DNA from 2 places in the Paenibacillus sp. CH40 genome. Region 1 is predicted to be linked to the other one. Evidence: predicted binding sites of a transcription regulator. Region 1 holds the regulator's gene; the other holds the start of a gene.

Region 1 (15,081 bases):
TATGCCAGGCCCGTTATCTTCTATCCGAATAAATAGCTTGTCCTCTTCCTGATAAACATGCAATTTAATAACTGACAAATAGATGGAAGGCTCAACTGCATGCTTGAACGAATTCTCCAGAAGCGGCTGCAATATTAACTTTGGAATCTTATATTTTGCAACATGGGAGGGAAAGTCCATCTGAAAATCAATCCGGTCGTCAAACCGGTATTTTTGGATTGTTAAATAGCTTTTTAAAATCTCAAGTTCTTCTTCGAAAGTGATAATATCCCGGTTAAAATTTATGGAGTATCTCATAAGATGACCAAGGGCTTCTACCATGCTTGAAATTTGCTTCTGTTTATTTGTTTTAGCCAACCAATTAACAGATTCCAGTGTATTGTATAAAAAGTGTGGGTTTATCTGAGCCTGAAGTGCTTTAAATTCAGTTTCCTTTATCAGCAACTGCTTAGAAAAGTTCTCCTGGATCAACTCATCAATTCTTTGGATCATTGTTATAAAATTCCTATAAAGAATCCCTATCTCTCCTTCATTAATCATAGAAGGATTTAATAAATTTACTGCGTGAAAGTTCCCCTTTTGGACTTCCTGCATGGTAGATGCTAATTCTTGAATGGGATTCGTAAACTTTCTTAAAAATTTAAAACCAAGGGAAATAAGAAAAACAAACATTAACATAAAAACCAGTACCAAGGTATATTTCGCAGCAGTAATCTTGGAAAACATCATGTTAAAGGGAATGATGCTCCAATATGTCCAGTCTTTAAAATCGGTTGTAATATGGCTGACAAAGGTTCTTTCCCCATTAATGTATTCAATACTATATCCTTGGTCATTTTTTGCATTGAAATAATATTCTTTAAAATCATCTATTCCTTTTTCCGAATAAAAAACCTCATCTTCTTTTGTAATCACAATATTTCCTGCTATTTTTCCATGAGGTTTTGGTAAACCGCTTACAATCTTGTCTAAATCAACACGAATAAGCAGTTTGCCAATGGTTTCAAAGTTTAAGTTCTCATAAGACTGGATAAGGCGAACAGAAATTAAATCCCCATTATATCCTTCCAGCTCCATCCAATGGTTTTTACCCTCATCCTTATCCGCCTGACTAAGAGCAAGTTCCCTATCTTTATTCTTTATTGGATCGCTACTATCCCCAGCCACAAACTCCCTACCTGCTGAATCGTACAGATAAATGGAATGAACGTAATTTGCCGGATCCACATATTTCTCCAAATCATCTCCAATTTTCTGTTCAAGACGATAGAAATCATAACCTTTTACATTTCCTTGAAGATCTAATAAATTTTTTTGAATATACGGATCGACTGCTATGTTATAACTAACTTCTTCTACTCTTTCAAGCTTATCTTCTACATTGTTGGACGACATCATCAGCACTTGTGAGGATTTTGCATAGATTTGTTCATCATAGAGGGAAAATGCATATTGAAGGCCTCCTAATACAAATACTAGTGTTGTCAGCATAATCAATGTAATCGTTAAGAAAAGCTTTACGTTTAGCTTTGAATTTATATATAAATTCGCAAAGTAAAACCATATCTTCTTCATGAACATGAAACAGCTCCCTCAGTTCGGGAATGATACAAATTCGGATTTAGACATTTTCTTTAATATTTATTATTCCAAATAAAATACTTCCTTTAAATTTCTTGACACAGGACTGTCATCAGGATTGGTCTCCATTAAAGGCTTCATATAAGTCCACCATTTTTGGCAAATATCTGTAGCGCTCCAGACTTTAAAATCAATTTTGTCTTTTGCAGTTTTCAGGATGAATTTGTTTATCTTTCTTATTTATCTAAATTACACTAAAATACGATAGATGCCCTATGACGCAATTCACTAAAATATTGTTTTCATTGAACTACTCTTCATTCAAGAAATGCATGTAGCTAACAGATTTCGAGTCTGAACCTTCCATAAAATTCTATAAACCATACTAATCAACGACAAAAAAACGGCATTTCTGCCGTTTTTCTAAAGGATGGACTCTCAGGGACTCGAACCCTGGACCAATTGATTAAGAGTCAACTGCTCTACCAACTGAGCTAAGAGTCCACAATAAAATTATGGTGGAGCCTAGGGGGATCGAACCCCTGACCTCATCGCTGCCAGCGATGCGCTCTCCCAGCTGAGCTAAGGCCCCAAATATGTAAGTGAATCAACTGTTTCAAGCGACTTCTATATCATATAAAATTTCTAACCCTGTGTCAATACTTTTATAAAAAAAATATAATTTTCTCCCTCCATGGCCCAGAAAAGATACAGTCAGCGATCAGTCGCTGGCTGTATCTTTAGATAACAGTGTTTTCAGTTCCTTCATAAACATATTGATGTCTTTAAACTGACGATAGACGGACGCAAAACGTACGTAGGCGACTTCATCCACTGGGTAAAGCTGTTCCATGACCAGCTCACCGATCTGCTGGCTATCCACTTCTGTGGCTGCTGTGTTGCGGATAGCGTTCTCTACCTGGGATACGATCATATCCAGTTGCTCGACGGATACTGGGCGCTTCTCGCAGGCCCGAATGAGACCGCGCAGCATTTTATCACGACTAAACTCTTCACGGCTACCGTCTTTTTTGATGACCATGAGCGGGGTTTCCTCCACCATTTCAAAGGTGGTAAAACGCCTGGCACACTGTTCACATTCACGGCGACGACGGATGGACTTGTTATCATTCGCAGGTCGCGAATCCAACACTTTCGTGCCATTGTAGGCACAATACGGACACTTCATAATCTCACCACTTTCTTTTTCCAATAAATTCCCGAAGATTTTTAGTAATAATTTTGTTGAAACGGATCATAATATGTTTACCACATCGCGAGGAGGTGAACAACAATGGCACAAGGAAACAATGGCAACTCCAACAATCTGGTAGTCAGCAGATCCTCCGGCGCTCTGGAGCAAATGAAATATGAAATCGCTCAAGAGCTGGGTATCAGCATTCCTCAAGATGGATACCAAGGTAACATGACTTCCTATGAGAACGGTTCGATCGGGGGCTACATCACAAAACGCCTCGTAACGATCGCCGAACAACAATTGGCAGGTCAATACCAATAATCGCGGTAATAATGCAGAAATAACAAGATAAAGTGTATGGATGGGCTGCTAAAAACAGCCTGTCCTGCGCTTTTTTCATTTTAAAGCGAAAAGGCTCATCATGTCATTAACTTGCCATTTAAAAATCATTATAAATTTTCGTGTATTGCCTGTAGTAATAAATGACCCGCTGTACATAATGTCGTGTCTCACCAAAAGGGATTTGCTTAATGGACTCTTCTTTTCCATCCCACACTCCCTTATCCAGCCACTCTTGAACTTTACCCGGCCCTGCATTGTAAGCAGCTACGATTGCTACAGGATTATCCTGAAACTTCATGGATAGGTTATGCAAATACCAGGTTCCCAACTCAATATTGGTGCCAGGCTCATGCTTGACACTGTCCAGCGGAACCTTTTGAATCTGGGCACTGTCCATAATCCAATTTGCCGTATTCGGCATAATCTGCATCAGGCCCAGTGCACCCTTATGCGACTGCTTGCTGGTTTTAAAATTGGTTTCTACACGGATAATAGACGCCACCAAAAATGGGTCCACTTCATACGTTTGTGAATACTGCCGAATCTCATCCTTATATTGAATTGGATAGAACCAGGACATCCAATTTGAATTAAGGAACAGGATCAGGACAAACCCGACAAACAAAGTGAGCAGGACTCTTTTCTTTCGCAAAATGTTCATGCAAGTCCCTTCCGCTGCCAAAATTGATCAATTTGTCGTTTCGTCTCAGTCTGTGTTCCGCTATTATCGATAACGATATCGGCCAAGCTTTTCTTTTGTTCAATATCCATTTGTGCGGACAGCCTAAGTCCAGCTTGCTCCTCCGTCAGACCGTCTCTGAGCATCAGACGCTGGAGCTGAATATCACGTGGTACGTACACAACCATAATTTCCTCGTACAAGCTCTCCAGCCCGGACTCGTACAGTAACGGGATATCTGCCAAAACAAGCTTGTCCGGCTGTTCCCGTTCATATGCTTCCATGCGCATACGCATTTCCTTACGAATAGCAGGATGTGTAATATCGTTAAGCGCCTGCCGCTGGGCAGGGTCTCCGAATACAATCTCACCCAGTTTTTTGCGGTGCAGGGTTCCGTCATTGTTCACTATAGCTAGTCCAAAATGCTGTATGACCGCCGCCAGCACCGGATGCCCCGGAAGCATGACTTCCCGGGCAATGGCATCTGCGTCGATCAGCAGCGCACCTTTGGCGACCAAAAGAGCCGACACGGTGCTTTTTCCGGTAGCAATACCTCCGGTTAATCCGATATTCATGCTCTTTCACCTCATAACAGCTTCAATATGCCCATCATAATCAGTAATAATGCCGGCAATACACCCAGCGCCTTCATAAATCGAAATGCTGATAGAAAGAAGCCTGCCTTCATCCCTGCAATCAAAAATGTTCCACTGAATAACGTAATAGCCAGCGCAGTAGACAGTGGCTGAAAACCAAGCATAGCTGCCCCGAGTCCCGCTCCGAACGCATCGACCGATAATGCAATGCCCAGCCAAACCGCTTCGGTAGCAGATATACTGCCGGAACGGTCCATATCCGCAGCAGACGGACTTCGAAGAATCCGAATAACAAGTCCCCATTTGCGGAACTCCAGAGAAAATAGCGTTCGCTCCTGCTGCTCCACAGAAGCTTCTGCCGACAGATCTTTTCTTGAGCTAAGGAAAGACTCTGTATCAGCATCCTCTATACTCTTCTTCTCTCCAAGAACAGATCTGCTCACTGGATCAGTCTGTTCTGTAAGAAGCAGCCGCCGAGAGGCTTCCGCTGAATCCTCTGGCGAATCCTCTTTGCGGTGCAGAGCTTGAATCAAAGAGTAACAGCCGATACAGATCAGGATGACAGCGCCGAAAACGGTCGTATATACAGGAGACAGAACATGAGATAGTAATGCGCCCAATTGCATGGATATGCCGATCACCAAACCTGAACATACGGAGATGATAGCAATCGACAACAGTGGAATTTTCATTTTGCGCAGACCATATGTAACACCGACTCCGAAACTGTCCAAACTTAGCGCAAATGCCAGTAACAGCAGGGCTCCCCAATGATTAGCCACTCCAATTCCCTCCCATTGCGAAGGCAGGGCCTTATAACAACCGAAACCCTCCGCAGTATTGGTACTTGGAACAATATATGAGAGGGATGGGCTTGGGGTGACTGTGCCTGTTTAGCGCAGAGGCTGGCAGACCGGACAATGATGTGTGCCACGTCCGGCTACGACAGATTTTTCGATCAATGTGCCACAGTTAACGCAAGGCTTCGCGTTACGTCCATAGATTTGCAATTGATGCTGGAAGTCGCCCGTTTTACCCTGTCCATTAACGAACGATTTAATGGACGAGCCTCCAACCTGAATCGACGCACCCAGCGTGGAGACAATAGCTTCATGCAAGACATGAAATTGGCTATCCGTTAGGCTTTTGGCTGGCTGTGCTGGATGAATCCCCGCCTTAAACAACGATTCATCTACATAAATATTCCCGATGCCCACCACATATGACTGGTTTAACAGCGCTGCCTTGATCGAAGTCGAACGAGTTCCAACAGCAACACGTAGCATTTCGGGTGTAAAGGCCTCGTCCATCGGTTCCAAACCGAGCTTGTTCAGCGGCTTTTCCAGCAAATCCTGCCCTGCCGGAAATAAGTGCATTGTGCCAAACTGGCGCACATCCTGATAACGCAGCTCCGTACCATCTTTAAAATGAAAGATGACATGGGTATGCTTTTCCACAGGATCATGTTGCGAATACAATCCATATCGCCCTTCCATTCGAAGATGGGAGACCAGCACCAGCCCGTCCAGCAAAATCCGCAGAAACTTTCCGCGTCTCTCAACCCCTGTAATCCGGTGATCGGCCAATTCCATCGCAAAAGCGTGGATATCATCGGGCCGTTGAATGATCCGCGGCAAATTAACGGTGACATGATCTATATGTTTATCAACGATAAGCTCGTTTAGCGTTCGTTTAATTGTTTCTACTTCCGGTAATTCCGGCATGATGTCTTCACCTCACCCTATATTATAACGGAAGCAGCGTCAAATTGGGACTATCTACTCATTGAAATATATTACTTGGCCTCATACCAATTGCTGCCATAGCTTACTTCGGCTTTGAGCGGCACAGCCAGCTTTAATGCGGCCTCCATGGTAGCCGGGACAAGCTCTTTCATCGTTTCCATTTCCTCAGGCGGAACCTCGAACACAAGCTCATCATGTACTTGGAGCAGCATTCTGCTGCGAAGTTTACGTTCACGTAAGGCCTCATCCATCTGTACCATCGCCAACTTGATAATATCGGCTGCGGTACCTTGAATCGGCGTATTCATCGCTGTACGCTCAGCGAATGAACGCAGGTTGAAATTGCTGGCGTTAATCTCCGGCAAATAGCGTCTGCGTTCCAACAGCGTTTTTACGTAGCCGTCCCGCTTCGCATCCTTCACAATATCATCCATGTAACGGCGAACGCCTTGGAACACATCAAAATACTGGTCGATAAAACGAGCCGCTTCCTTCCGCGTAATATTCAAATTTTGTGACAGACCATAATCACTGATCCCATAGACAATCCCAAAGTTGACTGCCTTCGCAGAACGCCGCATATTGGAGTCCACATCTTCCGCTGCTACCCCAAACACATCGGATGCGGTCTTGGTATGGATGTCCATATCGTGGACAAAGGCCTCCTTCAAACGTTCATCATCCGAAATATCAGCCAGCACCCGCAGCTCGATCTGTGAGTAGTCTGCCGCCAAAATAGACCAGCCCGGTTCGGACGGAACAAATACTTTGCGAATTTTGCGTCCTTCTTCGAGACGAATCGGGATGTTTTGCAAATTCGGAAATTGACTGCTCAAGCGTCCAGTTGCTGCAACGGTCTGCCGGAAATACGTATGCACCTTACCCGTTTTCTCCGAAATTTCTTTCAGCAATCCTTCGACATACGTCGATTGGAGTTTGGCAATGGTGCGGTACTGCAAAATATTTTGCACAATATCATGATAGGGGGCCAGCTTTTCCAATACCTCCGCATCAGTCGAGTACCCCGTTTTCGTCTTTTTAATGACAGGTAAACCCAGTTTATCAAACAAAATCTCACCCAACTGCTTGGGCGAATTCAGATTGAACTCTACTCCAGCAATGCTGTAGATTTCACCCACCAACGTTGCAATCTGGGCTTCAAATTCTTTCCCCAAAGCGCGTAGTTCTTCTACGTTCACCAAAATGCCCTGCTTCTCCATATCCGCCAAAATGCGGGACAACGGCATCTCCAGCTCATGAAACAGCTTGTGCATTTCCGTTTTTTCCAGCTCCGCCTGCTGTACAGGCACCAAAGCTTCAATCACCGCTGCCTTACGCGCCACATGATCGGACAGTACATCCACATCAGGGACTTTATATTTAGCTCCTTTACCGAACACTTCTTCGTCTGGACGGATCGAAGACAAACCATATTTGGCTGCCAATCCGCTCAATGTCTGGTTTGCATCGGTCGGGTCCAGCAAGTATCCCGCCAGTTGCACATCAAACTCGGCCCCTGCAAACTCAATTCCATGCCAGTGTAAAGCCAAATCCGTACGATGCAGATCATGACCACGTTTTTTGCGTCCAGGGTCAGCAAGCCATTCGCGAATAGGTGTAGCTGCATCGCTTTGCAGTACATCCAGCGTCATAAAATACTGCTGCCCCGTTGCGGCAAATATCAGACCTACGATGTCAGCATGATGCGGATTATCACCATGCGTCTCAACATGCAGCACATCCACATGATCCAACACTTCTACCAATTCGCTAATCCGCTGCTCATCCAGCACTGTTACGTCAGCCGCGGCTTCCTCTACGTCTACCCCAGTACTGCCAACCTCACCTGAAAAGGATAAACGCTCCAGCAAGGACTTGAACTCTAGCTTCGCCAGAGCTGGCCCGGCCGTTTCTGCTTGCAGCCCGCCAAAGGCCACATCTTCCAGCTGCTTGTCCAACGTTACATCCCGATAAATGGTCGCCAAATCTTTGCTCATTCGCGCATCGTCAGCATGTGTCTCTACGCGTTCTTTCATTTTGCCCTTCAGCTCATTCGTGTGCGCCAGCACCTCTTCAACTGAACCGTATTGATACAGCAGCTTGAGCGCTGTTTTTTCACCCACGCCGGGAATACCAGGAATATTGTCCGACGTATCGCCCATCAGACCCTTAAGGTCAATAATTTGCAGCGGCTTCAGGCCATATCGTTCCTGAATTTGCTCAGGTCCATACGTCTCCACCTCAGTAACCCCTTTGCGGGTCAAGCCGACTGTGACATGATCTGAAGCCAATTGAAGCATATCCTTGTCCCCGGTCACGACCAGCACATTGAAACCGGCTTCGTCCGCTGTCTTGGAGAGGGTGCCTATAATATCGTCCGCCTCATAGCCATCCAGTTCAAACTGAGCAATGCCGAAAGCGGTCAATAGCTCTTTCAGCAACGGAAATTGCTGGGACAGCTCTGGCGGTGTTTTCTCCCGTCCACCTTTGTAATCCTCGTATCCTTTATGGCGAAACGTTATTTTACCAGCATCGAAGGCAACCAGAATATGTGTTGGTTTGTGCTCCTCCAAGAGCCGCAATAACATCGTCGTAAATCCATACACCGCGTTCGTCTGCTGCCCACTCGAATTTGTTAACGGTGGCATAGCAAAAAACGCCCGGTAAATGATACTGTTGCCATCTATAAGCATGAGTTTATCCATTTAGCACCTCGCAAGTTCATCAATGCATTCGTAACGTTCTTACGTTTTACGCATTCCTCTTCCTATCTTAACATACAAGACTCCTTTTTCAGAAAAAAACGGCTGCTTCCTAACCAAATTTGCCTTTTGCTCAAAGACAAGTCTGGGTCAGAAACAACCGCTATATACCTGAAAGCTCTACTGGTTCAAATCTGGTCTCTCCCCTGTCACGAGATATACAGTGCTTTCACCGATATTCGTAGCATGGTCACCAATTCGTTCAATGTATCGTCCTACAAGCAGTTGCAGCATGGCTTGTGAAGCCTCTGCCGGCTTTTCTACCATAAAGGCGTACAGATCGCTGATCATGTGGCTATACATGGAATCAACTCGATCATCCTCTTTGGCCATTTTGTAGGCCAGATCTGTATTTTCATCCAAATAGGATTTGATCGCATCATCTATCATTTCTTTAACAATGGAAGCCATGTGCGGAATATCCACCAGCGGCTTAATGATCTGCTGCCCTTCCAAGCGAAGTGTCACCTTGGCAATATCAAGCGCCAAATCGCCCATTCGTTCCAGATCACTGGAAATTTTAAATGCAACAATGATCCGGCGCAAATCCTTCGCTACCGGCTGCTGGGTAATAATGAGCTTGGAACCCATATCGAGAATATTCTCTTCCAGCGTATTAAGGGATGCATCATTTTTGACCACCTGCTGAGCCAATTCTGTATTTTTGGTCTGCAAACATTCAATGGCCTGATCGAGCGCCTTCGAAACGTGTGCACCCATTTCGCGCAGTACGGCTCTCAGTTCATCTAACCCTTCATCAAAACCTTTTCTACGTATCATTTCGAAGTCACCCCTTCTGGCATATTCATCTGTAGGCTTTAGCCAAATCGCCCTGAAATATAATCTTCCGTACGTGAATCTTGCGGCGTGGAAAACATCGTCTGTGTATCCGCCGCTTCCACCACAACACCATTCAAAAAGAACGCAGTTCGACCGGACACACGCGCTGCCTGATGCATGTTATGCGTCACCATGACAATGGTATACGTGTCTCGCAATTCCTGAACCAGTTCTTCAATTTTCATCGTGGAGATCGGATCCAGCGCAGATGTCGCCTCGTCCATAAGCAAAATATCTGGCTGTACAGCAAGCGCCCGGGCAATGCACAACCGTTGCTGTTGTCCACCAGATAAACTCAGAGCAGAACGCTTCAGAAAATCCTTGACCTCTTCCCAGAGTGCCGCCTGCCGCAGGCTTTGCTCAACCAATTCGTCCAACTTGTCCTTTTGCCGAATTCCATGCAGACGCGGGCCGTAGGCCACGTTATCATAAATCGATTTGGGAAATGGGTTAGGCTGTTGAAAAACCATTCCCACCTGCTTACGCAGAGTTTCTACTTCCATAGTATCGCCGTATATATCCTGACCTGCGATACTCACAGTGCCTTCAATACGCGTTCCCGGTATCATGTCATTCATCCGGTTCAGCGTACGCAGCAGGGTTGATTTGCCGCAGCCGGACGGGCCGATGAAGGCAGTTACCGTTTTTTCAGGAATATCGAGGTTTATATGTTTCAGCGCGTGAAATTTCTCATAATATAAATTCAGCTTATCGATCCGGATTACGGAATCATTCATGGATTTATGATCTCCTTCGTGTTGCAGTTATGATCCTCAAGCATTGCACCTGATTTGCACAATATGAAGATTATATAAGCTGTGTGTAAATTTAGTGTGGTGGATTTGTTAACGGTATGTAAAATGATCAAGAACTTAGCATGAGCTCAAGCTCCTGCGCAATTTCGGCTGCATTCAAAGCCGCTTCCTCTGCGGAACGGGACATTTCGCTGTTTTTGGCTTCAATTTCGTTGACAGCCTGCAGTAGTTTGGCAAAAGTTTGTGTTCCGGCAGAAATATATTGAGAGCCTGTATGAATCTGCTGCATACTCGTATCCGTCAGTTCAGCGGTGTCACGCAGCATTTGCTCGATATGGGTGAGTAAGCCTGTAATCTGCGTGGAAAAGGCTTTCGTCTGGAGTGACATATTCCGCACCTCCTGAGACACAATCTGGAAGCCTCGTCCGTGTTCGCCAGCATGCGCCGCTTCAATGGACGCGTTGATCGCCAGCAGTCCGCTATGATCTGCCAGTGCACGAATGGATGAGGCCATGCGCGCAATGTCATTCAGCGATTGGGTCAACGCAGTCATCTGCTCATGCTGGCGCTTCATTTGCTCCGTGACTGCACGATAGGAGAGCAAAACATCCTCCAGTTCTACTTTGCCACGGCGGGATAACTCACTCATTGAGCGGGTTAGCCGCACACTGTCATCGGCCTCTTTAGCTGCATCCAGCACAGTCAGCTGAATACGCTGGACTCCGTCATAGCTATGCCGAATCACATCGCCCCGCTCTTCGTCCGCTTCTCTTTGCATTCGCTGCACGACGGACAGGATATCACGAATCGTGAGTACGCCGAGTAACCGTGTTCCTTCCTTAATCAACACACAATCGTAAAAACGCTGATCTTCACGCAACATCGCCAGTTCCACAATGTCCGATGCCCGGCTTTTCAGATCCACAATTAATGTATCGTGGTCAGCAAATATGGCCGCAGGCTTGTCATAGAACAACGCCGCAGCAAATCTCCCCGTAAAATGGCGATTATACGCATCTCTCATAATAATGCCCAGTGGAAGATCATTTTTATCCACAACAATGACACAAGGAATATTCTCCTGTGTTTTCATAAGTCCTAACAGTTCTTTACTAGTCATATCCGTACCAATGATCGGAACCTCCCGGCATGGCACATAGGTAGTAATCGGCTTGTATGCTTCACGTTCAATCACGGCAGTGGAACTCGGCTGGGTCTTTGGTTCCGTTATCATCGTTCTGAAGTCCCCTTTTTTTAACTACTTGGAGTGACGGGAACATCATATCGGTCATTTGTTGATTCTAGCGTCTATTTTTGTTAATGAAATGTAAAATCACGAAATGGACACAAAAGTCGTCAGACACTTCCCTGGATAAAGAAAAACGCTCCTCATTTATAATAAATGAGAAGCGCTTCTTTTTTTATTTACAACCAGCTTGTACCCCACTCCACGGATCGAATCGATATGAACCGAGTCGGGATCCAGCTCCAGCTTTTTACGTAAGGAACTGACGTGCACATCCACGGTTCGTTGACCGCCAATGTAGTCAAAACCCCAAACAGCATTCATCAGATCATCCCGAGTCAATACCACACCCGGCTTGCGGGACAAATAAAGAAGTACCTCAAATTCCTTTGGTCTGAGGCTAATGGACTGACCTCCAAGAATGACTTCATATTTTTCAGGGTAAATTTCCAGCTCGCCCAATTGAATTTTGGAGCTATCTTTCTGATCAGACAGCACTCCTTCATCCCCGCCGGAAGTTCTTCGCAGCACAGCCGTTACACGGGCCAACAGCTCAGAAACGCCAAAAGGCTTCGTGATGTAATCATCTGCACCCGACTTCAGCCCTTGGACAACCTCGGCCTCGCCGTTTTTGGCCGTTAAAATAATGATAGGCGTTGTCAGCCCCTGATGGCGAAGTCTGCTCAGAATGTCCAGTCCGTTCATTCCCGGCAGCATCAAATCCAGCAGGATCAAATCGTAGGACTCTCTGGAGGCTTTTTCAAACCCTGCACTGCCATGATCCTCCGTGTCCACTTCGAAGCCTTCTTGTATCAAATTGTAGGATAGCAATCTGGCAAGCGTTGGTTCATCCTCAATAACCAGCAAGCGTTGTCCCATAAATAACTTCATCTCCTGTTTACCTGTTAAAGGCGCATTGGTCAAAATCCTGAAACCTTTTCCATACTCATGCGACACCCGTTTATTTTATCACGGCATTGTTAACAGAATGTAAAAAAGGTTATAGTTCATTCTTCCTGTTGCAATAGCGGTAATTCAACTGTAAATGTGGTACCCAATCCAAGCTCACTTTCCACCGAAAGGGTGCCATGATGCAAATCGATCAAGTGTTTGACGATCGACAATCCCAGTCCCGTTCCGCCAGAGTTACGCGAGCGTCCTTTGTCCACCCGGTAAAATCGTTCAAAGATACGTGGCAGGTCCTTCTTTGGAATTCCAATACCTGTATCACTGACTGTAAATACGACCTTTTCCGTGTCATTCTCCCGCTGGATCGTTAAAACCTTAATCTTTACCTTGCCACCATCAAGTGTATAGTTGATACCATTAGACAAAAGGTTCAGGAAAATCTGCTGAAGCTTATCTTCATCTGCCTCCATAAACAGCTCATCCGGGATATCCATGTGCAGCGTAATTCTTTTTTTGGCAGCTACATTGTTCAGTTTTTCCAGCAATGATTCTATGAACGACGAAACGTGCACTGGCGAGCAATCCAGCGGAGAACGCTTGGATTCAATTTTGGATAGCTCCAAAATGTCACCGATCAGCCGATTCAATCGTTCGCTTTCATCATATATAATTTGCAAAAATGAACGGGCCGTCTCCTCATCTTTAACCCCGCCACCGAGTAACGTCTCGGCGAAACCCTTGACTGCGGCAATTGGTGTTTTTAGCTCATGAGAAACGTTTGCCACAAATTCGCTCCGCATATTTTCCAACCGTCGAATGGCCGTAATATCCTGTAAAAGGAACAGCATCCCCCGGTATCCGCCTTCATCCTCATACATCGGAACACCATCCAGCAACACGAGTCTTTCCTCGGGATTGTACAAATGAACCTCACCATGCAGCCTTTCTCGGCTTTGTATGCTGCCCTCAATTAGCTTTGTGAGCTCATAGTGCTTCTTCAGCTCATGATACGGCTTGTCTGTCACCCGTTTACCCACGACACCAAGCATTCGCTCAGACTCACGGTTTACAAGCGCAATACACTCACTTGCATCAATCATTAGAATCCCGCCTGTCATATTACTCATGACGCTCTGGAGTAGATCCTCATTGTCACGTATCGTTTTCATTTGGTTTTGGAGACTGTCAGCCATACGATTAATGGCTTCACCCAGTTGCCCTACTTCGTCCCGGCGCTGCACACCAACCCTTGCGTCATAATCCAGTCCTGAAATACGGTTGGCTACCCCTGTAATATGCTCAATAGGCGAGGTCAGACTGCGGGCAATACGATAGCTCACCAATCCAGCAGCGAGGAACAGCAACACAAGTCCAATCCCGATGGCCGTCCATCCGCGCCGTACCCCCTCCTCCACCGCTTTCAGACTCATGGACAAACGGATATATCCGTCAAAGCCCTTGTCCGATACAACAGGCTCTGCAACGTATAGCATGTTCCGCTGCAAGGTTTCGCTGTAACGAATCGTGCGTCCGATTCTCTCTGTTGAGGCTTGCTGAATTTCTTCACGAGATGCGTGGTTTTCCATCTTACGCGGATCGCTTAACGAATCGCCAACCACCGTCCCGTCCTTGCGAATGAAGGTCACCCGCGATTCCGTCAGACGAGCAATTTCCTTCGCCTTTTGAGAATAATAAGAGACATAATCCGTACTGGACAGGGCATCTGCATTCACAAAAGGGAATGTAGCGCGAAGCAGGTCAATCTCCCGTCCCATGTTCTCCTCTAGCACCTTCATATTCGAATTTTTAAAAATTTGTCCCATCGTGATTCCAGCAGCAAGGACAGATACGCCAATCAAAATCAGCATGATCAGGGTAAGCCTGAAACGAAACGATTTCATAAAATATGCCCATCCTTTATGTAAGTTAAGTCTCATTCTACAGGCTACCTTCATTATGTTCCACTGTGAAAAGAAAAAAGGCCAGGGCATAACACGGCCCCAGCCTTTCCTTTGTCCTCTTATCCGTTTATAACTTCACCGCCATTGATATGAATAACCTGCCCGCTTACATATGAAGAATCATCAGAAGCAAGGTACACATAGGCTGGCGCCAATTCTTCCGGCTGACCCGGACGCTTCATTGGCTGTGCTCCTCCAAACTCGCTGACCGTCTTGGCATCAAAGGTAGACGGGATTAACGGCGTCCAGATTGGCCCTGGTGCTACAGCGTTCACCCGAATACCTTGATCCGCCAAATTGAGTGAAAGGGAACGAGTAAAGGATGTGATCGCCCCTTTGGTCGATGAATAGTCAATGAGTGTCTTGTTCCCAGCGTACGCGGTAATCGATGTTGTATTGACGATTGTGCTCCCTTTCTTCAAATGCGGCAATGCTGCTTGCGTCAGGAAGAACATACCGAAAATATT
Region 2 (15,081 bases), 180 kb from region 1:
CTACATACTACACATAGAGGAGAGAATAACCATGAATCAATCTGTACCCATTAATAATCCGGTCATTGAGCAACGGGCAGACCCTTGGATTTACAAGCATAGTGACGGATACTATTATTTCACCGGATCTGTGCCAGAGTATGACCGCATTGAGGTTCGACGAGCAAGTACTATTCAAGGCTTGAGTACAGCAGAGCCTGTCGCAGTGTGGCACAAATATGAAACGGGCCCGTTAAGTGCGAACATTTGGGCACCGGAAATTCATTATATTAACGACAAATGGTACATTTATTTTGCAGCAGCTCGTACCACAGAAACGAAGGAAGGCCTGTTCGACCACCGAATGTTCGTGCTGGAAAATGAATCAGCTAATCCTTTGGAAGGGAAATGGGTGGAAAAAGGACAGATCAAAACCCGTTGGGAGACGTTCGCTCTCGATGCGACAACCTTCCAGCATAATGGGGTTTTGTATTATGTGTGGGCTCAGAAGGACCCTGACATCGTCGGTAATTCCAATCTGTATATTTCTGAAATGAGCAATCCGTGGACGCTGCGCGGTGAGCAGGTTATGATCTCTACACCAGAATATGACTGGGAAGTCATCGGTTTTAAGGTGAATGAAGGAGCAGCGGTTCTGAAACGGAACGGGCGGATCTTTATCAGTTATTCAGCTAGCGCCACAGACCACAATTATTGCATGGGCCTGTTGACAGCAGATGAGAATGCGGATTTACTTGATCCGAAATCATGGACGAAATCACCTGAGCCGGTATTCTGCACCAATGAGGAAACAGGACAATTCGGGCCAGGTCATAACAGTTTTACGGTTGCTGCTGACGGTAGCGATGTAATCGTATATCACGCCCGGAATTACAAGGAAATTACAGGCGACCCGTTGTATGACCCGAATCGTCATACACGTGTTCAGCCGTTCAACTGGAAGGAAGATGGAACACCTGATTTTGGTATTCCAGTACCCGATGGCGTTCCTGTTGATAAATAAGCGAAATCTATTATAGATGGTTGACGTGTTGCACAGCGGCACTGTAACTTTCTAGAAATCATAGGTAATTATGATTCGGATGCGTATAACAAGAGTAATAAGATATCTTCTGAGCCTCTAGGCTGGAGGATATCTTTTTGCTTTTGCTACTGTAAGGGAAGACCATCACGGCAGGCTTGAGTTCCTGCAAATTCCCGGTACAAATATTTGCGTGGTAGCCATTCATGATTATGTGCCATCGCTGCCTTGGTTTATTTATAAATATACACAGGCCAAAGTGCATTTGGGGGTTATGTATGCGTTTGGAAAGTATGTCAAGCGGTTGATTAATACAAATGTTTAATATTTTCCACGAGATGGAAGCTACAAATGTATGGTAAAGTGTACTATATACAAGGTTTAATCCAAATGTCTTATCCAAAGTCTCCTGTGCATACCGAATCCGAATCACACGAGGTGAGAAAAATGCTGCAATCGTTAAAAGCCATTGCTAATTACAGGAAAGAAAATGATCTGGCCTGGGATACACCGACTTGGCTAAAGCTGCTTGTTTCGGCTGAGGAGCGTATTGTAAATTTGGAACGCATTCGATCCATAGGTGAGTTAAAGGATGCCAATCCTGTACTGGATTACGTGGAGCGTACGTTGCTTATTTTGGACGGACTTCCATTGTCATTCTGGGTTAAAGAGCTACTGGAGGATGTTTTGGTATGGTCTGAGACAGCCAAAGGAGGCACAGTCCGCGAACGGCTACGTTGGCAGCATGAGGGCATTAATTTATTTGTACATAATATCGGCTCCTCTCAACTGTATGTTAGACAGGCCCAAGCGGAGTCCCCTGCTTACCCGCGCAATAGCATGACCCGAATTCTGATTGAGACGCATGGATTGATTGGGCAATATATACGGGGAGAAATTCCTTTTGCGGAAAATCGACTGCTGCTTGAAATTACTCGTAAGGGCTGGCTGAGCCCTGAGGAACTGGAGCTTGTTTTACGGGCTCTGAACGAATGTATTATCGCCGGGGTAGAACCTGCATTATGGGACCAAGTACGCGGGGAAGTGGAGGAGCTAATCGGTTGGATTGCATGGGACAACGCACCTGTAGTCTGGAGTGTAAAGGAACGATTGAAGAGATTGCGGTCGGTTTCGATACATGCAGGGGAGCCGTTTGAGCAGGCTTACGCCGAGCTGGAGCGGGAGCTGAATGTAGAGAAGGCGCTGGCTCCGCTAGAGAATCGGACACTTTGGTATGTAGAATCCGCTTTGCAGGATTTTTCACTTCAAGAACTGGTCAAGGTATTCTTACTCACACTGAGGGATGGTACAGGACAGGAACAGCCGGCAACGGTACGGCATATCAGTTTTGAATCGCTTATGAATACGATGTATTATGACTATCGTGGTGTTAAGAAAATTAACGTATACAAAAAACGAATGATAGAAAAATACTTAAGCTCACTGTCCTGGCAGGACATTTCAAAGGGAAAACGGAAGCATAATCCTCATTTGAGTGTAACTGTAGAGCATAAAGAGGAGCTGCCAAGTACCGTATTTTTCAATTTTGTATTTTCATCAGCTGCTGAAAAACTGATCGACTTTTGTATTGAGGCAGAAAAGACGCCTCTGTATGACAAAGCAGTTTTGCTGCTGTTTGATCTGTTCGGCTTACGGCGCGATGCTTATGATCGCTTTCACAATGAGGAAACGTATCTTACAGATATGAACCAGACCGTAGATTACAAAAGGGTCATTTTGGATTATGTGACTGGAACCCGCATACTGGATATTGGACCCGGCGGGGGCGTGCTGCTGGATCTGATCGAACAGGAAAGACCAGATGCGAAGCCATTAGGTCTTGATATTTCTGTGAATGTCATTGAGGCACTTAAACGTAAAAAGCAATTGGAGCGCCATCGTTGGGATGTCATCAAAGGAGATGCGCTTCGGTTGGAGGAATATGTGGAAACGGGGAGTATGGACACGGTTATCTTCTCTTCGATTCTTCACGAGCTGTATTCCTACATCGAACGAGATGGAAAAAGGTTCAACTCACAAACAGTGGAAGCTGCTTTGCAAAGCGCTTATCGTGTACTTGCACCCGGCGGACGCATTATCATTCGAGACGGTATTATGACCGAACCAGTAGAACAGCGCAGACGAATTCGATTCTTGGAGCCGGACGGAATGGAATGGCTGATGCGGTATGCGCAGGATTTTGCGGGTCGTCCCATAGAAATAGAGCGTATAGGTGAGCATGAGGCTGTTTTGCCGGTAAATGATGCAATGGAGTTCCTATATACCTATACATGGGGAGCGGAAGCCTATGTGCATGAAGTGCAGGAGCAGTTTGGTTATTTTACTCCGTCACAGTATGAAGAATGTATTCGTAACACACTTGGTTCACAAGCGATTATCCGGGTGAGTCGCCACTATTTGCAGGAGGGCTATGCCGAAGCGCTGTCCAGTCGTGTTGAGTTCATGGATGAGCAGGGACAGCCGGTTCCTTTGCCAGACAGTACCTGTCTGATCGTGATTGAGAAGCCAAATCATAGGGATGAAGCAACTAAATGATTTTTAATTTGAACAAGAGAATGCCTTCTGAGGTGTGCCAAGCACGATTAGAAGGCATTTTTTAGAAAGCTAGTGGAGGTGTGTTCATGTATGTCCTCGCAGGTGGAAATATCCGGGTATGACCCGCAGTGGGCTGAAGAGTATATGCGAGAGAAAAGGAAAATTGTAGAGGCTCTCGGAGACGTATGTGTCGGCGTAGAGCATATTGGCAGTACATCCGTTCCTGGTCTGGGAGCCAAGGCTATTATCGACATTATGGTTGGAGTAGAAGATTTGGCTATTATTCAATCCGAACAGCGACAGCGTTTACTAGGTATTAAATATGAATATGTACATAAGCCTGATTTTTCAGAGCGAGCTTTCTTTCGCCGTGGAGAATGGGGAGCTGGGACCCATCATTTGCATATTTACAAGTATAAAGGAGAACATTGGGAAAACCATTTATTGTTCAGAGATTACTTGAAAGCGCATCCTGAGAGCCTGCGAGCGTATGAGACTTTAAAAAAAGATTTGGCGCATCAATTCAAACATGACCGTGCAGCGTATACCGAAGCCAAGGGACCTTTCATTCGGCAGATAGTTGAGCAAGCAAAGCTTGAAAGACAAAAGCAGAGACAAATGGAATTTTAGTACGCATGGACAAGGTGGAGGTATGATGAAGAATATGATGCTTGATGCACAGGTAACGCCGAATGGCTTAAAAGACAGAATGCTGCTGCTGTCAGCGCTGGACATTATATTGTCTCCTGAAGATTGGTTACGCACGTATCGTATGCAGTCTGAATGGTCTGGTGATGTGTGCCTAGGTGAGGTGAACAACGGCGCTGGAGATACGATTCATATGCTATGGACGCGTGGAGGTGTGCTATTGAAGGGTTTTGACCACGAATCCCCTGTAAGTCCTCATGCGAGAGACGAATATGAGGTCTGGCCGGGCATGTACGACGGTGTGCCTGATGATATGATGGAGCTTTTGGAAGATGAAGCACTGGAGAAGGAGGACGTTACCTTTTGTATGTGGAGGGAAGCGGGAGATAAGGAGTGGAGTATGGGCAACACGAACTTTCCTGAGGGATATGACGATGGCTCATCCTTTTTGCTGGGGAAAATTATAGTTACACCGGAGGAATATCAGGATTGGGCTGAAAGTTACTATGAGTTGCCGATTTCTCTAGGAGTGGTAAGCCAGATTTTCAACGGCGTTCCGATCACTGCACAGATGATCTCTGCGCTTCATCCACAGCGTAACGTTACGGAAGCGATAAAGGAGCTAAAGCAGCTTGGCGTTCAGGTGCATGAAAGCTAAGCATACAGATTTGTTTTTCTTGACAAGTTTTGTATATAATACAGGAGAAATGCTGGGTTAATCACCTCGAATTAAAGGAGCTGTGTTGAAGATGTCGAAACGTTTGATTCCTTACATCACGATGGATGGAAATGCAAAAGAAGCAATCGAATTTTATAAAGAGGCATTGGATGCTCAACTGCTTTTTATTCAAACCTTTGGGGAAATGCCGGAAAACCCCGATTTTCCCATTCCCGCAGAGGTCAAGGAACGTGTGGGACATGCTACCCTTAAAGTGGGTGAGACAGAGCTCATGTTTTCTGATACCTTTCCCGGATCACCGTTTAGCAGTGGGAATCAGGTGAGCATCTGTATTACAACCGATAGTGTGGAGCAAGCTCAAAAAATGTTTGATGCTCTACAGCAAGGAGGACAGGTGGGAATGCCTTTGCAGGAAACCCATTTTAGTCCAGCTTATGGGAATGTAACAGACAAGTTTGGTGTCACCTTTCAAATGTTCACAGAGGCTCGGTCTTAAGAAATGGAAAACGGCTCGATTCCGCTACTTTAGCGATCTGGCCGTTTTTTGCATGAATGCCCTCGTTCTAGAGGTTTGGCATAACGTTAGTATTATTCAAAGAATAGCTGCATCCCTGGTGCGTCAGCAGGTCTTTCTTGAAAACCAAATTTTTTATAGAAGCTCCGCTTATCTTTTGCACTCGATAACTGGACCCACCTGATTCCGCTTGATTTACACTTTTTGAGAAGCTGAGTTAAAATCACTCGTCCCATCCCCTTGTTTTGATAATCAGGATGAACAATTAAATCACAAATGAAAGTTTGGTAGACTCCATCTGAAAGAATACGACCAAACCCAACTAAATGATCGTTCTCATAGACAGTAATCACATACCAGCTATTACAAATCGCACGGTAGAGTATTTCCGGAGTATAGATTCCATTGCTGTTCCAACCTGTGGTTTCATAGAGTGAAAAGAAATCTTTTTTACGTGGAAGTGTGCTCGTATATTCAAATGGCTTCAATAGCTATCGCTCCTTTAAGCTGCCCTTTTTAAAATTAAATATGGGCATATAGTATTCTATATCTTGGCTGTTTTTCAAGCAAAGCTAGCTTTATAGAGCAACCATCTATCAGTGCAGGTTTACAATGAACGACAAAAAAGCCCTCCAACATGCGGAATGGGCTTTTGTATTCATTAAATAAAATAGGATAAAATACGGATATCTTATACGCCAAAATTAAAATCATCATCTGTCAGCGGCTCTACATTCATCGCCCGCACATAGCCGTTTCCTTTTTTAGAAAAGAAATCATGCTGCTTAGTGTGAGTGCTGATGCCGTTGAATACAATGGGATTAACTTCCTCTTCTTCAAACAGTGGATCAAAGCCCAAGTTCATCATGGCCTTGTTGGCGTTGTAGCGCAAAAAGACTTTGACATCGTCTACGAGTCCAATAGGAGTGTAAATTTGCTCGGTGTATTGTTCCTCGTTATTGTGCAAGTAGCGCAACAAGCCTACCAGCGTCTGGTAAAGATCACGTTGTTCTTCCTCATCCAATTCTGTATAAATCTCCTGTGCCAGTACACCTACGTACACACCGTGAATACTTTCGTCCCGTAGGATCAAATCGATAATTTCTCCACTGCATGTTAACTTGCCCTGGCCCGCCAGATAAAGAGGGTAGAAGAAGCCGCTATAAAATAAATAGCTTTCTAACAGCACCGACGCTGCCATCGCGAGATACAGGTCTTTCGGTGTGTGGATATTCATATAATACTGACGAATGGTTTCTGCCTTGGTTTGGAGATGTGGATTTTCTTCCACCCAGCGGAATACACCGTCAATCTCTTCCGTGGAAGCTAGCGTTGTAAAAATGCTACTGTACGACTTGGCATGAATTTGTTCCATCATCGCCATAAAGCTTAGTACGGCTTTGCGTTGCAGTCCGTCCACATGCTCCATAATTTGCGGCATACCCACGCCGCCTTGAATGGTATCCAGTAGCGTCAATCCGCCCAGCACCTTCATGTAGGCTTCTTTTTCGATATCACTGAGGGTTACCCAGGACATTTTATCGTCAGACAACGGGATTTCATCATCCGTCCAAAATTGCATAATGTTCTGGTTCCAGAACATCAGTGTGAAATCATCGTCCGAGCGATTCCAGTTTACAGCTTGTATACCTGTCATTGTTAGCATTCTCCCTTCAGCTTGCGAGATTCCCTGGAAACACACATTGAAATAGTGCAGGCGAATCATCGTATGCTTGACATACGGAAGCTGTATCCGCGAGGGTCTGTCCAGTCCCGTAAAGGTCTGAACCACACGCTGGATACAGCTTCTAATGCAAAGCATCTATATCTATTCAAAATCTAATTTTTATACTACAGCTTGTTATCTTATACTTTAGATGGAGCAGGTGAGGCACTCTTCCACAGACAGCTTTTTGGTGCGTGTGTAGTATAACGATTTAAGTCCTTTGTGTGCAGCGTACAGATAGCAACGTGCTAACTGACGCGTAGTCACGTCACTGTTCACATGAAGCACGGTCGAAATTCCTTGGTCCACGTGCGGCTGGATTTCTGCAATCAGATCAAGCACTTTGAACTGGTCCATTTGATAAGCAGATTTATAGAAGAACACGTTATCCTTTTGCAAATAAGGCATTGGATAGTAGGTCGTCGAATTGGCATAGGTACGGGTTTCAATCTGCTCAACAATCGGCATGACGCTGGATGTTGCATTTTGAATGTACGAAATGCTAGCAGTCGGCGCAATCGCCATACGATAGGCGTGGTACAGACCATTTTTCATCACATCTGCTTTTAATTTGTCCCAGTCCGCTGAAGTCGGAACATAAATGTCTTTGAACAACTCTTGTACACGTGCAGTTATTGGACGATAATCTGTGTTCAGGTATCGGTCAAAATATACGCCTGTCGCATAATCCGATTCCTCAAATCCATAAAAGCTTTGTCCAGCTGCTTTCGCGATTTCCATACTTTTTTCGATGGAATGATAGTTCATCGTCATGAAGAAGGTACGGACAAAGTCCTTCGCTTCATTGCTTTCATACGCAATTTTGTTCTTGGCAAGATAGCCGTGCAGATTCATAACACCCAGTCCGACGGAGTGCATTTCACGGTTTGCTTTCGCAACACCCGGTGCATTAGCTACTTGGGTCATATCGCTGACCGAGGTGAGAGCAATCATACCCTCGTGAACGGATTCGCGGATTTTGCCATGTTCCATCACATTTACAATGTTCAGAGAAGCTAGATTACAGCTCACGTCCCGGCGGATGGTATCCTGTTGGCCATAATCTGTAATTTCGGAAGTTTCCTGCAACTGGAAGATTTCCGTGCATAGGTTCGACATCTTGACTTGACCCACGTTTTTAAGAGCATGTGCCTGGTTCGCGTTACTTTTGTTCATGATATATGGATAACCAGACTCCAACTGAATCATGGCAATTTTCGTCAGCATGTCACGTGCGCTCATCGCTATTTTTTTCTTCACCCGATCGTCAGCGAGCAACGTATCGTACATTTCATCCAAATCCATGTCGTCCAGATGCGTTCCATAGGCTTTGAACACACTGTAAGGAGCAAATACATGCAGCGGTTCATTATCTTGAGCCAGCTTGTAAAAGCGGTTTGGCACCAGCAATCCAATAGAAAGTGTCTTGAGACGTACTCTTTCGTCAGCATTGATCTTTTTGCTATCCAGGAACTCAAGCACGTCCCATCCGAAAATGTTGTAATAGGCTGCCCCAGAGCCCTTACGTTGCCCCATTTGATCCGCATAGGAGAAACCGTCTTCCATCAGCTTCAGCACAGGCATAATGCCTTTTGCTGCGCCTTCTACGCCTTTAATCGCTTCGCCGCGTGCCCGCAGTTTCGACAGGTTGACCGCAACACCGCCCCCGATTTTGGACAACTGCATGCAGGTGTTCAGCACATAGTTGATTGAGTTCAGGGAGTCGTCCATTTCGAGCAGGAAGCAGGATACCAATTCCCCACGGCGGCTTTTGCCTGCATTCAGGAAGGTTGGTGTTGCTGGTTGGAGGCGTTGCTCCATCATCGAGCGGGACAACAGGCGTGCCGTATCAGCGTTACCGCGTCCTAAATGCAGCGCGACAGCAGCAACCCGGTCAGGGTAATGTTCCAGATAGACTTTCCGGTCGTTACTCTTCATTGCATAGTCGGTGTAAAACTTGGATGCTGCCATATAGGAAGGAAATTTAAAATTATAGCTATGAGTGATATGGAAAATATCATTAATTTCGTCAGCCGTGTAGCTGTTATAGAAATTTTCGTAATAATCATTCTCAATCATATACAGCACTTGAGCGGCTGTGTCAGCAAACTTCAAACTCCGTTCCTGAACTTCCTTCATAAACTCTGCTACAGCCTCTTGGTCTTTTTCCAATTGGAAAAAGCCGTCTGTATCGCGTTTCATCAACATGTTGTTCAATTCAATATGCCGCAACTCGGCTCACCTCCTGTTTAAAACGCTCTACATCTCCGAACGTTCCAGATAATTCAAATTTACTAATCACGGGGACATTATAATGATCGGCAATCAAATCCGCACTTTTGGCAAATTTCTCACCCCAGTTACGGTTGCCGCTTGCAGCTACACCAACAAGGTTTTGAGCATTCTTTTTTAAAAAGGAAGACACCCTCTCAGGTATCTGCCCAAACCCAGTTGTATATGTAATAAGTACGTAAGGTTCTTCTATAGTCATTTGCTCCTCGATCTGAACCGCTGGAAGCTTGAGCTTGTTTATAAATCTTTTTACATTGCCGGTCTTCGAATCATATGCAATCAGCATGGTATGCAACCTCCTTAAACAATTAACGAAAAAAGAAAACGCATTGCCTGGGATCTATTATAGATGGAATCCCTTGCTGGCTGCGCCATTTAAGATTTTGACTCTATATTTACATGTATTTTCATACCTGTATCTTCAAGATATCGGGCATAAATACGTTTTTTACACTATATTTAGAGTACATTCTCTATTTTATATCTATATATAGTTTTGTCAATCGGTCTAGAAGGGATCAGAGGACCCAGATCGGGTATAAGTCCAAGCGGGGTGCGGAAAAGAGCGAAAGAACTTTTTTTTCATAAGTATGTTAAAAAAGTATTGGAGTTTTTGAGGGTGAAGATGTACGATTTGTCAATGGGCAATAGAATGGAAAATTTACATTTTACTGTAGAAAGGATGAAGCGAATGGGAAGTGATTTTATGGAATTTCAATCGTTTAATATGATCTTTTTTATCGTATTTGGACTTATTGCTTTTGTAATCATTATGGGAATTGTCAAAACGATAGGAGCGGGCCTGTCCAATCAAGCAGCCGAACGGGTACAACGTTCATGTAAGGTTGTGGATAAACGGACGAGAGTGCGTGGGGGATCAGGCGATTTTTCAGCTTCGACATATTATTATATCACCTTTGAGTTTGATGGGGGTGAACGTGTGGAGCTGGAGGTGAAGGATACGGACTTTGGTATGATTGTGATCGGAGATCGTGGGGAGCTTCATTATAAAGGTACACGTTTTCTGGAGTTTGTAAGAGTAATGGAAGCATAAAGGTGTTGGCGGGGAGTTAGTATTGCCAAAACAAACACATAATTTGGAGGGAAGATTACGATGCCGCATATCATTGGAAAACGAATTGTATTGAGAGAATACCGTCAAGAAGATATACCAGATATCCGAAAATGGGTCAATGACCCGGAAATCACACGTGGTTTAAGCGACGTGTTTATCTACCCGCATTCACAGGTGAATAGCGAATCCTTTGTACAGATGATGATTGACGGCAACCCCGAGATCAAAGGTTTTGTCATTGCGCATAAAGACACACTGGACTATATCGGACAACTGGACTTATTCAAAATCAACTGGGTGAATCGGCACGCCACCCTTGGTGTTGTGATCGGGCGTGACGGTGATCTGGGCAAAGGTTACGGACGGGAAGCGATCCGACTATTACAAAAATTCGCATTTCATACACTGAACCTGCATCGGCTGGAGTTGGAGGTCTATGCGTTTAATGAACGTGCACACCGTTGCTATCTGGCCTGCGGCTTCAAGGAAGAAGGGCGGCTACGGGAAAAGCTATTCAGGGAAGGGCAATACTATGACATTATTCAGATGGGGATTTTGCGAAGTGAATATGAGGCTGCAGAGCAAGCGACGGAATCCTGAGAGTGCAACCTCATAAGCTATTTTACTCCGTCAGCTTCCTTCAATTTTTTATGAGTGAAATCACGGGGACTACGCTCATCCTATTTCTATTAGCTAAAGGACTTTCTTTGCAGAGTGCGAACTTCTTACTGGTTGTATTCTTTGTAAGTATTTTTTTGTTTGAGATACCCACAGGGGCTATTGCAGACAAGTATGGAAGAATAATTTCTGTTATTTTGGGACTTTGCTGTTTTTTAGTCTACAGTGTATTGTTCGTTTGGACAGATCATATCTGGGTACTTGTGTTTGCGCAAGTCTTTGGGGGGCTGGCTATATGTTTACAATCAGGTTCGTTAGAATCCTGGGTTGTGGAAAACAGTGATAAGCCCGTGGAAGTTCTTTTTACAACCTCTAACAGTATACAGTACATCTCGGGATTTATTTGTGGTCTGTTGGGGGCCTTCCTCGCAACTTTTAACTATTCACTTCCATGGGCGGCTAGCATTTTATCTATTATTGTATGCATTTTTCTATGCTCCTTTTATATGGATGAGGAGAATGTTGCTCATCGAAAGACGTCTACTACTCGCATTAAAACGATTATCGGAGAAAGTGTGCGTATTGGTTTTGAAAATAAGTCTATCTGGATTGTGTTTATGATTGGTTTATTTATCAGCTTTTCGAACTCAGCGGGGAATACATTTCAACAGCCACGTCTGGTTGGCCTTTCCGAACAAGGAATTTGGATTATGGGGTTTATCAAGGCAGGGTATTCACTATGTATGACTTTGGGAAGTTACCTGGTTCGAAAGCTAGGCGCACGATACAGTGATGTACATATACTCGTGTATGCTTGCGGCATGATAGGGGTCTGGCTCATTTTAGCTGGTGCGTTCAACACATTTTATCCTGTATTGCTTACCTTTTTGATCTATGAAATTGGACGCGGCATGTACCCGGTTGCCAAACAAATTTTTCTGAACAAAAGAATCTCTAATGAGTATCGTTCTACACTACTATCTCTGGATTCTGCGATTTCACAATTAGGCATGTGCGTAGGTTTAATCGTGACAGGGATCATCAGTCGTAATTTTACGGATTTGTCTTCCGATCAAACACCTATTCAAATATCTTGGGTGATGTGTGGCGGGATTGCGTTGATTCCAATCATTTTATTGTTTTACGTCTATCGTGTTTCAGGGAAAAGTAATTCTTGGAAAGAAAAAGAAACCAAACAGAATATTTAATGTAAAAGTTAATGTAGAAGGGCTGAACAGCATGGTCTGTCAGCCCTATAAATATTTCATTAAAAAGCAAGCAAACCTTATTTTTCACCGTACCACAGTTTCAGCCGATTTTGGATTAGGCCAGTATAGATTTCTTCAGCCTTTGGAACACCTGCCTGGTCCAGCTCTTGGAGCATGCGGTCATACACAGCGTCGAATTGATCTGGCTTGGCGAGTACAGCCTCAGGAATCCGTTTGCGTACAATGTCCTGCGACTTTTGATAAATAACATTGTAATTCGTATCGGTCGGAACAGGCATGTTGTAGGCAGCACCCCACTCTTTTACCGGAAAATCCTTTTCGTTCGGAAACAGGTCTTTCCACGTCTGGGCTTTGTATGCCTGAAGGGACTCTTTTTCGGCTTGACTATAATTTTCGGTAATCATCTCCGGATAATTGGTTGTGTAATAGTTGCCAGAAGGGTCCTTCACGCTATCGCCATAATGTGGCCCCCATATCCAGTACAAACCGATTCCTGACTCTCTGCTAAAAGAAGCGTTATCAGTGTTTTTACGTTGTTGCACATCCGCCGGAATGACTCGTTTGCCGTTCTCTACGTTGTAATGCTGGCCTTCAATTCCCCAATTACGTAAAATTTGTCCTTCGTCGGAGGCCAGAAAATCCAGAAACTTGATAGCCCGCACCGGATTTTCGCATGAGGTTGTAATTCCGATCCCGGATGCAGTATCGAAGCCAATGGGCTGGAGGGAATGGTCCTCGTATTTCTCATTTAAAGTGACAGGAAAATGGGCGTAAGTGAATTCATCCTTACCTGCTGCCTTGAGCGCATTTTCGGCATCTTGATAGTTCCATTCCTGATCAATGAGTCCGATGACACGGCCTGCGGCGATTTTGGACTTGTACTGATCACTTTTTTGCACAAATGTATCCTTATCCAACAGTCCTTCATTGTACATATGGTTCAACCAACGGAAATATTCACGTTCCTCTGGGCGCTTGTAGTGAAGAATGGCTTTGTGTGTTTTAGGATCAATATAATATTCGCCATCGTCGGGTCCACCTGTAGCAGTAACAGCCGGGTTTGTCACCGTAATTTGAATTTTCCAGTCTTCGGCATCGAGTGATAGGGGGATGGTAGGCTGGCCATTAGTGGTAGGATATTTGGCGACATAATCTTTAAGTGCTTTTTCAAAATCTTGAACGGTGCGGATTTTAGGGTATCCAAGCTTCTTAAGTGCCTGATGCTGGATTTCGAAGCCAGCTTGTGCATCAAACGCGATGTGATCCACACCCAAATTGGTCGGGATCGTGTAAATGGCTGGATCTTCACTACTATATTTAATACGATTAAAATAGTCTCCATACACTTTCTTAATGTTAGGGCCGTATTTATCAATGAGATCTGTTAAGTCAATGAGTGCTCCGGCATCGACCAACTTGCCAATGTCTGATTTGGGGTACACGAGATCTGGATACTCTCCGCTCGCTGCCATTAAAGCAAACTTTTCCTCGCCTCGGCCATTGACAGCATGTTCGGCATTTAGCGTAACACCCGTTTTCTTGATAATTTCCTGCCCGACAGCATCCTTCATGTTGTTCCAGTTAGAGCTGGAATCACCGCCAAAGAAAGTAAATGTAATGGGACTGGTGTCATTAGGATCTTCCTTTTCTGCCTTACCTCCTGTTCCATTCGCGCAGCCCGTTGTAACGAGCAGCAGCAAAGACAGGAGTAGAATGGAGCTCTGTCGTACCGACCTGTTCATGAACATTTGCAAATCCCCCTTAATAAGTATGATTCACACAATGTAAGTGCTTTCAATAGTAAATTGTAGGAAATAAAGAACCTCACGTCAAGTAATTTATAATTGCTTGTTATGCGGTTTGTTTTTTTATTAAGCAAACATATTTTGGTGCAGGGTGTGGATTTGTACAAATCAATCATTTGATGATCTAAAACAAAGTATGCTACGATGGTACCAGTTTATAGGTACACCCGTGTATTAGAAAGATTAAGGTAGAAAAAGATTCCGAATAGGGTTGGGTGAGAAGATGCGTGGAAAAGTAACGTTGCAAGAAATTGCGGATGCGGCGGGTGTTTCAAAGTTCGCTGTTTCGCGTGCACTGTCAGGCAAACCCGGTGTAAGTGAAGAGACAAGGGCGGTTCTGGTCAAGCTTGCCGCCCAGATGGGCTATTTTCGCAGTCATCCCAAAATCACAGGGGTAGAGCCTCGGGACACAGATACCAGAGAATGGTCGGGTACCGTGCTAGTGTTATTTCCGAATATTAGGTACCAGAACAGGGAATCCAGATACTGGGGGCCTGTATTTGAAGGGATTTCCGAGCGTCTGAACCGTAAGGGTATGGATATGATCACGTTAACGGAGCCCTCGACTGAAGACATGTTTTCTTTACTGAATCCAGAGTCGATTAAAGGAATTATCACGGTAGGGACGATTTCAACTTCATTGTTGCTGAACATTTATCGGATGGGTATTCCGGTCGTCATGGTAGATCATTGGGATTCTGCATTTTTAAGTGATACGGTGTTTACAGATAATCGCACATGCATGAGTGAATTAATGAAGGACTTGCTGTGTAGGGGCTATACCCGCTTTCAGTTTGTGGGTCATATTGATGACGCTCACAGTTTCTACGAACGCTGGGAAGCATGTCGTTCCACACTGGAAATGAGCGGAGTAGAATTGCGGCAGATTAAAGCTCTTCTTCACAGGGGAGCGCAAGC

Evidence for each region. The regulator NrdR, encoded in region 1, represses ribonucleotide reductase genes. The targets are predictions, from matches to a motif close to AACACNATATATNGTGTT.
Region 2: a site for NrdR is predicted at 9,886-9,903, ahead of nrdI (class Ib ribonucleoside-diphosphate reductase assembly flavoprotein NrdI). Genes of this name have one in related genera too.

Annotation. Positions count from the first base shown of each region.
Region 1 covers NZ_JANAVQ010000002.1:632,037-647,117, forward strand. Annotated here, with positions in the region: gene NLX73_RS09390 (cache domain-containing sensor histidine kinase) at 1-1,575, opposite strand, end outside; gene NLX73_RS09395 (L-rhamnose mutarotase) at 1,645-1,812, opposite strand; tRNA gene NLX73_RS09400 (tRNA-Lys) at 2,013-2,085, opposite strand; tRNA gene NLX73_RS09405 (tRNA-Ala) at 2,098-2,173, opposite strand; gene nrdR (transcriptional regulator NrdR) at 2,303-2,770, opposite strand; gene NLX73_RS09415 (alpha/beta-type small acid-soluble spore protein) at 2,876-3,100, shown strand; gene NLX73_RS09420 (lytic transglycosylase domain-containing protein) at 3,219-3,782, opposite strand; gene coaE (dephospho-CoA kinase) at 3,779-4,375, opposite strand; gene NLX73_RS09430 (MntP/YtaF family protein) at 4,387-5,178, opposite strand; gene mutM (DNA-formamidopyrimidine glycosylase) at 5,290-6,120, opposite strand; gene polA (DNA polymerase I) at 6,192-8,846, opposite strand; gene phoU (phosphate signaling complex protein PhoU) at 9,024-9,683, opposite strand; gene pstB (phosphate ABC transporter ATP-binding protein PstB) at 9,722-10,480, opposite strand; gene NLX73_RS09455 (methyl-accepting chemotaxis protein) at 10,608-11,732, opposite strand; gene NLX73_RS09460 (response regulator transcription factor) at 11,892-12,623, opposite strand; gene pnpS (two-component system histidine kinase PnpS) at 12,752-14,554, opposite strand; gene NLX73_RS09470 (SDR family oxidoreductase) at 14,674-15,081, opposite strand, start outside.
Region 2 covers NZ_JANAVQ010000002.1:447,535-462,615, reverse strand. Annotated here, with positions in the region: gene NLX73_RS08545 (glycoside hydrolase family 43 protein) at 32-1,003, shown strand; gene NLX73_RS08540 (class I SAM-dependent methyltransferase) at 1,469-3,577, shown strand; gene NLX73_RS08535 (GrpB family protein) at 3,668-4,207, shown strand; gene NLX73_RS08530 (hypothetical protein) at 4,230-4,883, shown strand; gene NLX73_RS08525 (VOC family protein) at 4,975-5,400, shown strand; gene NLX73_RS08520 (GNAT family N-acetyltransferase) at 5,493-5,906, opposite strand; gene nrdF (class 1b ribonucleoside-diphosphate reductase subunit beta) at 6,110-7,075, opposite strand; gene nrdE (class 1b ribonucleoside-diphosphate reductase subunit alpha) at 7,292-9,376, opposite strand; gene nrdI (class Ib ribonucleoside-diphosphate reductase assembly flavoprotein NrdI) at 9,363-9,722, opposite strand; gene NLX73_RS08500 (DUF2500 domain-containing protein) at 10,128-10,490, shown strand; gene NLX73_RS08495 (GNAT family N-acetyltransferase) at 10,551-11,111, shown strand; gene NLX73_RS08490 (MFS transporter) at 11,114-12,337, shown strand; gene NLX73_RS08485 (ABC transporter substrate-binding protein) at 12,415-14,106, opposite strand; gene NLX73_RS08480 (LacI family DNA-binding transcriptional regulator) at 14,387-15,081, shown strand, end outside.